Regions from separate parts of the Arthrobacter arnarulunnguaqae genome, predicted to be linked through region 1. Evidence: predicted binding sites of a transcription regulator. Region 1 holds the regulator's gene; each other region holds the start of a gene.
What was found. Region 1 encodes LexA, which represses DNA repair genes until DNA is damaged. Its sites were predicted from a motif close to TCGAACANNTGTTCGA; they were not measured.
Positions count from the first base shown of each region.

Region 1 (3,272 bases):
CCCAGTGCGGTTCCTGTCGGGTTGTTCGGCGAACAGAGGAAAACGATGTTCGCCCCGGAGGCCGCGACCTGCTCCGCCGCCGACTCGGCCGAAAGGCCGAAGTCGTCGGCGCGGACTCCTGCCGCGTAAGCGGTGTCCGTGCCGCTGGCCAGAAGCGGATACATGGAGTACGTGGGGGGGAACCCCATCGCGGTCCGTCCCGGGCCACCGAAAGCCTGGAGAATGTGCTGCAGCACTTCGTTCGAGCCGTTGCCGGCCCAAATGTTGGACGGGTCGAGGTCGTGCCCGAGATAGGCCGCCAACCGTTCGCGGAGTTCCGTGAACTCCCGGTCGGGATAGCGGTTCAGGCCCGACGCGCACGCTGCCACGTCCGCGGCGATCGCCGCACTGACCTCGGGGGGGACGGGATGCGTGTTCTCGTTCACGTTGAGCAGGATCGGCACGTCCAGCTGGGGCGCACCGTAGGGCTCGAGGCCCCTCAGATTGTCCCGCAGCGGTAGTTTGGCCAGGCGTCGAAGCTGATCACTCACCGGACGATTCTAGTGCCGTCTTCACGGAGGGCTCCAATCCGCGACCCCGCGCCGGTCACAAACGGGCACTGCCGGGCGGGCCGGACCAGTGGCGCAGATCGGGAGGTGCGGTCGGGACCGCGCGGTGTTGGCGTCTAGCCGCCGGTCGGGACGAACAGTTCCTGACCCGGAACGAGCTTGGAACCCGCCAGGTTGTTCAGTTCGGCGATTTCGGAGATGACCTCGCGTGGATCGCGATTGGGTGCGAATTCGGCCGCGAGCCCCCAGAGGGTCTCCCCCTCGGAGACCGTCACCGTGTCGGCTAGCACGGGGGTCGCTTCGCCGGTACCCGCGGCCATCACGGGAGCCGTGAATACACCAAGGAGCACCAGCAAGGCCGTGGCTCCCAGGAGCACGGGGAGTCCGATGAGCAGGAAACGCCCGCGACGTGTGAGCCGCACCGATGCCTGCGTGGACCGGACCGCGTGGACTGGCGCGTTCGCCTCGGGGCGGGCCGGGGGAACAAAAGCTGCGGGAAGCACTATCTGAGCCATGACTTGCCTTTCATGTTGCTTCGCCCGCTGATTTCGCGGGAGGTTCCAATCCGTTCGGGTTCGGGGCAGGCTTTCGTCTCTTCGAAACTCCTGTTCGAACTTATCTTCGAATTTGTTCTGTTCCATTTTTAGCATCCCTGGACGACGATTGTCGAGACACGATCGAACAAACCTTTGAAAGCGGGTTCCGTTCCACTAGCGTTGGCGGAAAGGAAGCCAGTGGGATTGAGTTCACCACCGGGCACCGACAGGTTGGGCGGGCATCCGGCAACGCAGGGACGAGAGGCACGGGGCAGGGCATGAGCACAATGGAGAATCGGGCGCCGCGGCGGACACCGAAGAGCCTGACCATCAGGCAGAAGAAGATCCTCGAAACCATCCAGCGCGCGGTGGCCGATCACGGATACCCGCCGTCGATGCGGGAGATCGGCGACACAGTGGGCCTTGCCAGTCTCTCGAGCGTGACCCACCAACTCGCACAGCTCGAGAAGCTGGGCTACATACGCAGGGACCCCCGGCGTCCCCGTGCCATGGAGATTCTGATGCCCCTGACGTTGAGCGACGGCGAAGTGTCCGCGGAATCCGCCGAGTCGAACCTGATGGCCATCAACGGAATGCCGGTGGCGGAACTGAGCACGTCGTCGGACACCGCAATGGTGCCCCTGGTGGGTCGGATCGCGGCCGGCGGACCGATCCTTGCGGACCAGACGGTGGAGGACGTCATGCCGCTTCCGCGCCAACTCGTGGGCCATGGTGAGCTGTTCATGCTCAAGGTCAGCGGGGACTCGATGGTCGAAGCGGCCATCTGCGACGGTGACTGGGTGGTGGTGCGCCGCCAGCAGAACGCCGAGAACGGCGACATCGTCGCCGCCCTGCTGGACGACGAGGCCACGGTCAAGACGTTCCGGCAGCGCGACGGGCACACGTGGCTCCTGCCGCAAAACCGCCAGTACGAGCCGATCCTGGGCGACCACGCGACCATCATGGGAAAGGTCGTCTCGGTGATGCGTTCGCTCTAGCGGTTGCCCGGCGCCGCCCGCACGCACCTAGGAACCGGCAAGCCGCTCCAACGCGCCCAGCACAGTCTTCTTGTCCGTCGTTGCCCACATCGGAGGCAACGAGGCGCGGAGAAAGCCGCCATACCGCTCTGTGGCCAGCCGCGAATCGAGGACCGCCACCACTCCCCGGTCGGAGGTGGAGCGGATCAGTCGTCCCGCCCCTTGGGCGAGACGAACGGCGGCGTGGCTTGCCGAGACTGCCATGAAGCCGTTTCCGCCGTGACGGGCCACGTCCCTGCTCCGGGCGGTGGCTAGCGGGTCGTCGGGGCGCGGGAACGGAATGCGGTCGATCACCACGAGGCGGCATGCCGGGCCGGGCACGTCAACCCCCTGCCACAGGGTCATGGTTCCGAAGAGGCAGGTGTCCCTTTCCTCGCCGAACCGCTTGACGAGGGCGGCCATACCCGATTCGCCCTGGCAGAGGATCTCTTGGTCAACCAACGGACGCAAAGCCTCCGCGGCCTCCTCCGCTGCCCGACGGGACGAGAACAACGCGAGCGTCCCCCCGCCCGCGGCGCGAATGAGATCCCCGAGTTCGGCAAGCGTCTCCGACGACACGCTCCGTGACGGCTTCGGCAGGTGCTTGGCGACGTACAACATGCCTTGGCGGGGATAGTCGAAAGGGCTTCCGACGTCGACTCCGGTCCAGCTGGGGGCACCTTCGCCCAGCAGGCCGAGCGAACCGGCAACCGGTTCGAAGGCCGCGCCAATCGCGAGTGTCGCCGACGTCAGGATGACCGTCCTTCCGTCGAACAATCCCTCCCGCAGACGGCCCGCGACGGATAGCGGGGCGACGTTCAGGGTCGCCGGAGTGGATTCGTCCGGTTGGGTGAACCCCTGTCCGGGAGTGAACGTCCCGGAACGCGATGCCCACAGGACCTCGCGGGAATCCTGGGCCGATTCGAAGCGGTCGCACTGCTCGGCGAGGTACTGGAGTTGCGAACGCGCCATCTGCCTGCCGCCGTCGACGGACTCGTTCCCCGCGGGTTTGGAGTCCGAGAGCGCCACCCGCGCGGCCTCGCGGATTTGACGCACCGCGGCGGCCTGCTCCTCGTTCAACCCAGAGGGCATCAAACCGGTGGGGTGCCCCTCGAGTGCGCGTTGTAGCGCCTTGCCCGCCTGGTTGAGGGCCTCGACGCTAACCGCGCAGT
Region 1 covers NZ_JBIMER010000001.1:176,639-179,910, reverse strand. Annotated here, with positions in the region: gene ACHAAJ_RS00800 (histidinol-phosphate transaminase) at 1-530, opposite strand, end outside; gene ACHAAJ_RS00795 (LysM peptidoglycan-binding domain-containing protein) at 665-1,063, opposite strand; gene lexA (transcriptional repressor LexA) at 1,363-2,082, shown strand; gene ACHAAJ_RS00785 (ATP-dependent DNA helicase) at 2,110-3,272, opposite strand, start outside.

Region 2 (3,272 bases), on a different contig from region 1:
GGCCCGCCTGGCCCACGCCGGCTTCGCCACTGTCAACGCCTCCTGAATCGCGACCTTATGCGTCCTTGAACCAGCCGTCGTTCCCGCGCAGGGTGCCACTAATCAAGCCGTCTGCGCCGTTGATGATGATGTCCAAGCCGGCGAATCCGCCGCGAGTTCTCCCAAGCCACATGAAGACAAGCCGACAGGGGCTGTCATGCCTACGATGGTGTTATTACAACCGAGAGGGATGGCCGTGAGCGACATGGGCAACAATCAGTTTGGCGGAGGCGCCGCGGACGCCGGGCGCTTGGCGCACGCGAGGAACAGGGCCTTGGCCGCTAGGGACCGCGCGGCGGGATTGGCCCGCGATCCGGAGATTCAGCGCAAGGCCAAGCAGGTGTTCGGCACGGCCCAGGAACTGTACAAGGTCGCGTCCGGGCCCGAGGCCAGAGTGGTCTACCGGAAGGTGGCCCAAGCCGTGAAGGAGACGTGGAAGCGCTGAATTGATGGACGCCCGTTAAGTCAATACCGTTGCCGCCCCGCTTCGGGCGTCCGCGCCATCGCCAACTCGAGTCGTAGGTCCAGAGTGGCGAGGAGGCGCCGCCGTCACCGTCGTGCCGTTGGCAAGGCGTCGGCGTCGTACGTTGCCTCGTGGTGGGCGACCGCACCGGCGTCGTTTTGTCGTGGTGTTGGCGTTCGGATCAGGCGTCGCGCGGCGGGCTCGTGGGGTCCGGGCGCGGGATCTCCGGCTCGGGCACGGGGGACGGGCCCGGGTCCGGCGCGGGGTCCGGCGAGGGTCCCGGCTCGGGCGAGGGCTCCGGCCCGGGCATCGGTTGGGGAAAGGGCGACGGATCCGGGAACGGTCGGCCGGGATCGGGCGTGGACGGGGCCGGCTCGGATGGTGGAATGCTCATCTGGATCTCCGTTCTGGGTGTGCTGCCGCTCTGCGCGGACGGCTGGTGCTCCGGGTTACGATCCTCGTCCGGTCGGGGATGCGCAAGGGATCGAAGGATCCGCCGCGGCCGCGACCCCACCGGCGGCGAACCGGGGGCCCTCGGTGGTTGTGGCGAGCGGCGATGGGCCACTCGACCTCCACAAGGAGCGGAGAAGTATCGGTTGTCCCCATTGGACCGGAAGCGATTCAAATCGAAGACATATTCGAACAAGATGGATGTATGACTTCCTCGGTGGCGGAGGTGACGACCCAAGGACCGGACTTCCGGTCGCTGGGGACTTTGGTGCGCGGAGCGACCGAGGCCTTCTCGTCCCACCCCTTGAGCCGCGATGAAATTGCTGCGCTGCTTCCCGAGATCGAGCGGTTGCACCACGAGGTCCAGCGTGCCCAGATTGTCGCGGCACAGGCCGCGGATCGTGAAAACATCACCCTGCTCGGCGCGGCGAAGGCGGCGGGCGGCCACGCCGAGTACAAGTCGACGGCCGACTATCTCGCCAAGACCCTCCTCATCAGCCAAGCCGAAGCACGCAAGCGCCTTCAGGTCGCCGACGCCGTCCTTCCGAGCAAGTCCCTGACCGGTGAAACGCTGCCCCCGAGGTATCCCGTCGCCGCGCGGGCCGTCGAATCGGGGGACTTGTCGGCCACGCTCGCCGGTCAGATTGCCGGAAAGCTCGCGCGCGTCACCCCCGTTGCCAAGCAGCTCCCGGAAGGCGGCCAGCGCGAACTCGATGCGATGGAGACGAGCCTCGTGGAAACGGCGCTTCAGGCCGGGCCGGAGACCATGCACAAGGTCGCGGACGTGTGGGAACTCCGTCTGGACCAGGACGGCAAGGAACCTTCCGAGGAAACCAAAAAACTCATGCAGGGCGTCTTCGATTGCGGACGCAAGTTCGGGATGCGCATCATCAAGCTGATCATGGACGACGCGCAGGCCGAACAGCTGCTGGCCGCCTGCGCACCGGCGGCCAATCCTCGCACCGGCCCTCGCAAGGCGGCACCCGACGCAACGGGGTCTCCGATCAGTGGACCGGAGGATGAGACTGACGCGGGGGCCGCCACCGCGTCAGAGCCAGAGACGCCCGACGCCGAGACTGGCGCCGTGACTGGCAGCATGGCCGACGCGGACACCTACGCCGAGACAGCCGACGGTGAAGCCGTGCAGGCGCCGGAGGATCCGCGCACCCGCCCCCAGCGTCTTTTGGACGGGCTACTCGGCGCGCTCGGCGTCGCGCTCGCCACGAACAAGCTTCCGCGCAACGGCGGCAACCGCCCGCAGGTCATGGTCATCATCGACTACCAGACTCTCCTCGGACAGGTCGCCGAGCGCGGGAAGCAGATTTCCGAAGCCGTCCACAGCGGCACCATCAACCCCCGGCACATCCGCCGGATGGCCTGCGACGCGGAGATCATCCCCGTCGTCCTCGGCAGCGCCGGACAAGTGCTTGACGCGGGTAGGTCCGAACGGCTATTCACCGAGGAACAGCGAAAAATCCTGTACGCGAGGGATCGAGGATGCACCTCGGCCGGATGCCCGGTGCCCGGCGACGCCTGCGAGGCGCACCACGTCGAATGGTGGTCGCGCGGCGGCCAGACCGACTGCTCGAACGGCGCCCTCGTCTGTCCTTTCCACCACCACCTGCTGCATGACGGGGAGTGGGAGATACGGATGATCAAAGGCGTCCCATTCTGGATCCCGCCAGCACGTGTGGACCCCGATCGACGGCCGCTTCGCAACACCTACTTCCATCCGGAGCTGCACCTTGCGCTCTTCGACTAGCACGGAGGTATCGTCTGCACATGGACATCATCCTGGTACCCGGATTCTGGCTGGACGCGTCCTCGTGGGACGAAGTGACACCGCCGCTGACGGCCGCCGGGCACCGCGTCCACCCACTCACCCTGCCCGGCAAGGATTCGGTGCACGCGCCACGCGCCGGCATTGGTCTGCGCGACCACATCGACGCCGTGACGGCCGTGGTCGATGGCCTGGACGGCGGCCCTGTGGTGTTGGTGGGGCACTCGGGCGGCGGGGCCATCATCCACGGCGCCGTGGACGCGAGGCCTGACCGCGTGGCGCGCGCCGTGTACGTGGACTGCGTCCCTCTCGGCGACGGCGGGCTCATCAACTACGAGCTCCCGGCCGACGGCGACGAAGTCCCCTTGCCGGACTGGGACGTGTTCGGGGACGAGGACCTGGTCGGGCTGACCGGCGAGATCAAAGAGGCCTTCCGCACCCGCGCCATTCCGGAGCCGCGCGGGGTTGCGCAGGACCGGCAGCGACTCGCCGACGAGCACCGCTACGACATCCCGGCCACCGTGATCACCTGCGAGTTCC
Region 2 covers NZ_JBIMER010000006.1:4,400-7,671, forward strand. Annotated here, with positions in the region: gene ACHAAJ_RS07380 (hypothetical protein) at 245-484, shown strand; gene ACHAAJ_RS07385 (hypothetical protein) at 684-896, opposite strand; gene ACHAAJ_RS07390 (HNH endonuclease signature motif containing protein) at 1,158-2,714, shown strand; gene ACHAAJ_RS07395 (alpha/beta fold hydrolase) at 2,735-3,272, shown strand, end outside.
Region 2: the regulator LexA is predicted to act here: its motif matches at 1,129-1,144, upstream of ACHAAJ_RS07390 (HNH endonuclease signature motif containing protein).

Region 3 (3,272 bases), on a different contig from region 1:
CGGATGCGTCAGGCGCGCACCACGGGGAGGTCGGCCCACTCGGTGGTGTACTTCGGGGAGGAGAACTCCCTTTTCATGGACCACGACGCCGGTGCCGCCAGCCCACCCTGGCCCAGGCCGATCGCCGCCTCGCCGAACTTGGCGCGGACGTTGCCGAGCAGGTCGCCGACGTGCTTGTCCCCGTTCCCGGCGCCGAAGATGTCCAGCAGCTCCTGCCCCCCGCCGGCGACGTCGCGCGAGAGCCCGGAGAACATCACGCCGGCGCGCAGGTAGGACGCGCCGGGCTCGAGCCGGCCGCGCATGGCGGCCACCGCGGCGCGGGTGAGGGCGATGGGATCGTTCGTGGGTTCCGGCAGCGGAACGCTGACGGACGGGAAGGACGCGGTTCCCGCGGCGAAGCGGCTGGTCCCCGCGGTCACCGTCAGCACCGAGGCCCGCTGTCCCTGGGCGGCCAGCCGGGCCGCCCCGCGCTGGGCGTAGACGGCCATGACCTGATCCATCTCCTCGGCGCTGGTGACCGGCGTGGAGAAGGAGCGGGAGAAGATGATCTGCTGCTTGTCGGCGCGCTCGTCCGCGTGGGGGATGCAGGGCGTCCCATTGAGCTCCAGGACGGTACGCTGCAGCACCACGGAAAAGCGCTTCCGGATGGCCAGCGGATCCGCGGCCCTCAGGTCGCCGATGGTGTCCACCCCGATCGCGTTGAGCCGCGCGCCGGTCCGCGCACCCACGCCCCAGAGCTCCGTCACCGGCACGCGCGACTGGATGCGCTCCACCTCCCGCGCCGGCAGCGAGGCCAGCGAGCAGGCGCCGCCCATGTTCGGGTTCTTCTTCGCGATGTGGTTCGCGAACTTGGCGAGCGTCTTCGTCGGCGCGATCCCGACGCACACCGGAACGCCGACGTGCCGAGCGACGGCGGCCCGGACGGTCCGCGCCGTCTCCAACAGCCGCGACTCCGCCTCCACGGGGTCCGCCGCCGAACCGGCCAACCCCAGGAACGACTCGTCGATCGAGTAGACCTCCTGCCAGACGCCGAAGCGCCCGATCACCTCCATCACCCGCGCCGACAGGTCGCCGTACAGCTCGTAGTTGCTCGAGCGTGCCACCAGCCCCCACGACGCGGCGGACGCCGAGATCTGGAACCACGGGGTCCCCGTCTTGATGCCCAGCGCCTTGGCCTCGGCCGAGCGCGCCACCACGCAGCCGTCGTTGTTGGAGAGGACGACGACGGGGCGTCCCTCCAGCGACGGATCGAAGACGCGCTCGCACGAGACGTAGAAGTTGTTGACGTCCACCAGCGCGATCTGTTCCCGCGGCCGCGCCCCGGCCCGGTCCTCGAACCGCTCCCCGTCAGACATGGTGCAGGCAGCGGGTCGCGACGCCCCAGACCGTCAGGTCCGCCAGCTCCGCGAGTTCGGTGCCCGGGCCGCCGTCGTCCGTGTCCAGCCGCGCGCCGCGCCCGGTGAGCCTCAGGCGGCGCACCACCAGCTCGCCGTCGAGGACCGCGACGACGACGGACCCGTCGCGCGGGGCGAGCGAGCGGTCCACGATCAACTCGTCGCCGTCGGAGATGCCGGCGGCGGCCATCGAGTTCCCGGCGACCCGCATGACGAACGTGCAGGTGCGGTCGCGGATCAGGTGGCGGTTGAGGTCGATCCCGCCCTGGAGGTAGTCGCGCGCGGGCGAGGGGAAGCCGGTCGCCTCGCCCGGCGCGCCGTCCTCCGGGTCCGGCGCGCCGCGCGGCGCGGGGTCCACTCCGAACACGCCACCCACCCCCTTAGAACATAGTTTCGAACTTTCAGAATACCACCGGGGAACGGAGTCCACGAGTGTCGCGTGCCAGTGGCGTGCGCCACGCGGGCGTACGATGACCGCAGTGGGCTCCGCCACTAGCGCCGGGCCCAAAACAAGAGGCCCGGAAGCCTTCCAGGGGCCCAGTAGTCCGGCGATCCCCGGCAGGTCCTGAACGACCCGCGGCACGGGCGCACCAAGGCCTTCCTGTCCAAGGTCCTGTACGCGTTCAGGAGTCCGCGTCCCCCAGTGTTCGGGCCACCGCGTCGGCGACGACGTCCGCCAGATCGCCGCGGCGTTCGAAGGACGCGAGCTACGCGTCGACGAGGTCGCCGGACAGTCCGGACCGGCTGGCCTGGAACTGCCAGACGCGCAGCACGTCCGACGGCGCGGGGACGGCTTCGCGTCCGGAGCGCCAATCGCGGGCGGCCGTTTCGACGAGGGCGCGGACGACGCCGGCAATCGTCGCCGCGTGCGAGGCGTCCGGGCAGACGTCGGCGACGCGCACCTCGACGGTGGGGACGCGGGCGGAGAAGCGGGCGTCGAAATACAGCATCCCCTCGTCTAGCGGGACGCCCGACTCCATCAGCCGTCCGATGCGCTCGCGGTAACCCGCAACTGACCCGAACACGTCGCTGGGACCCGTCATCGGCCACCTGCCCCAGGCCTGGTAGCGGTAGCTCGCGAACCCGGTGGGCCGGATCGTGGAACGGCGACGTCCCCAACGCCGCTCCGGTGGCGCCCGCCGCGACAGCGGCCTCCGCGGCGATGCGCCGGCCCAGACGGATCTCCTCCTCCAATCGCGCAACCTCGAGCGCCGGCGGCGAGACCACCTCGACCTGCTCCGCCTTGACCTCGAAGGCCAACTGGGGGACGTCCGTGGTCGCGCGCGGCCGCCCGTCCCCCTACCCGCCGACGTCGTCCATCACGTCCTCAGGTGCGACGCGCCATTGAGGTCCAGGATGGCGCCGGTGGCCCAGACCGCCCCGCCCGAGGCGAGGTAGTGGACCGCCGTGGCCACCTCCGCGGGGCTCGCGACGCGTCCCATCGGGTTCTGGGCCACGATGCCTTCGCCCTCCGGGCCGGCCAACCGGTCCGCCGTCCGTTCGGTGGCGACGAACCCGGGTGCCACCGAGGTCACGGAGATGTTGTGCGGGGCCAGGGACACGGCCAGCGACTGGCCCATCGCGTGCAGCGCCGCCTTGCTGGCCCCGTACGCCGGGTGCTCCGGCTCGCCGCGGAACGCCCCGCGGGAACCGATGTTGACGATGCTGCCGCCGTCGCCCTGCGCGATCATCTGCCGCGCCGCGCAGTACGCGAGGTTGGCCGCCCCCACGAGGTTCACGTCCAGCGTGGATTTCCAGGCCGCGCGCCATGCGTCGTAGTCGGTGGAGGCGACCGGATGCGGAACCATGGCGGCCGCGGCGCAATTGACGAGCACGTCGACCCGGCCGGCCCGGCGGACCGTCTCCTCCACGATGCCG
Region 3 covers NZ_JBIMER010000017.1:40,113-43,384, reverse strand. Annotated here, with positions in the region: gene ACHAAJ_RS13200 (Y-family DNA polymerase) at 9-1,355, opposite strand; gene ACHAAJ_RS13195 (LexA family protein) at 1,348-1,752, opposite strand; gene ACHAAJ_RS13190 (glutamate-cysteine ligase family protein) at 2,102-2,596, opposite strand; gene ACHAAJ_RS13185 (SDR family NAD(P)-dependent oxidoreductase) at 2,714-3,272, opposite strand, start outside.
Region 3: the regulator LexA is predicted to act here: its motif matches at 1,776-1,791, upstream of ACHAAJ_RS13195 (LexA family protein).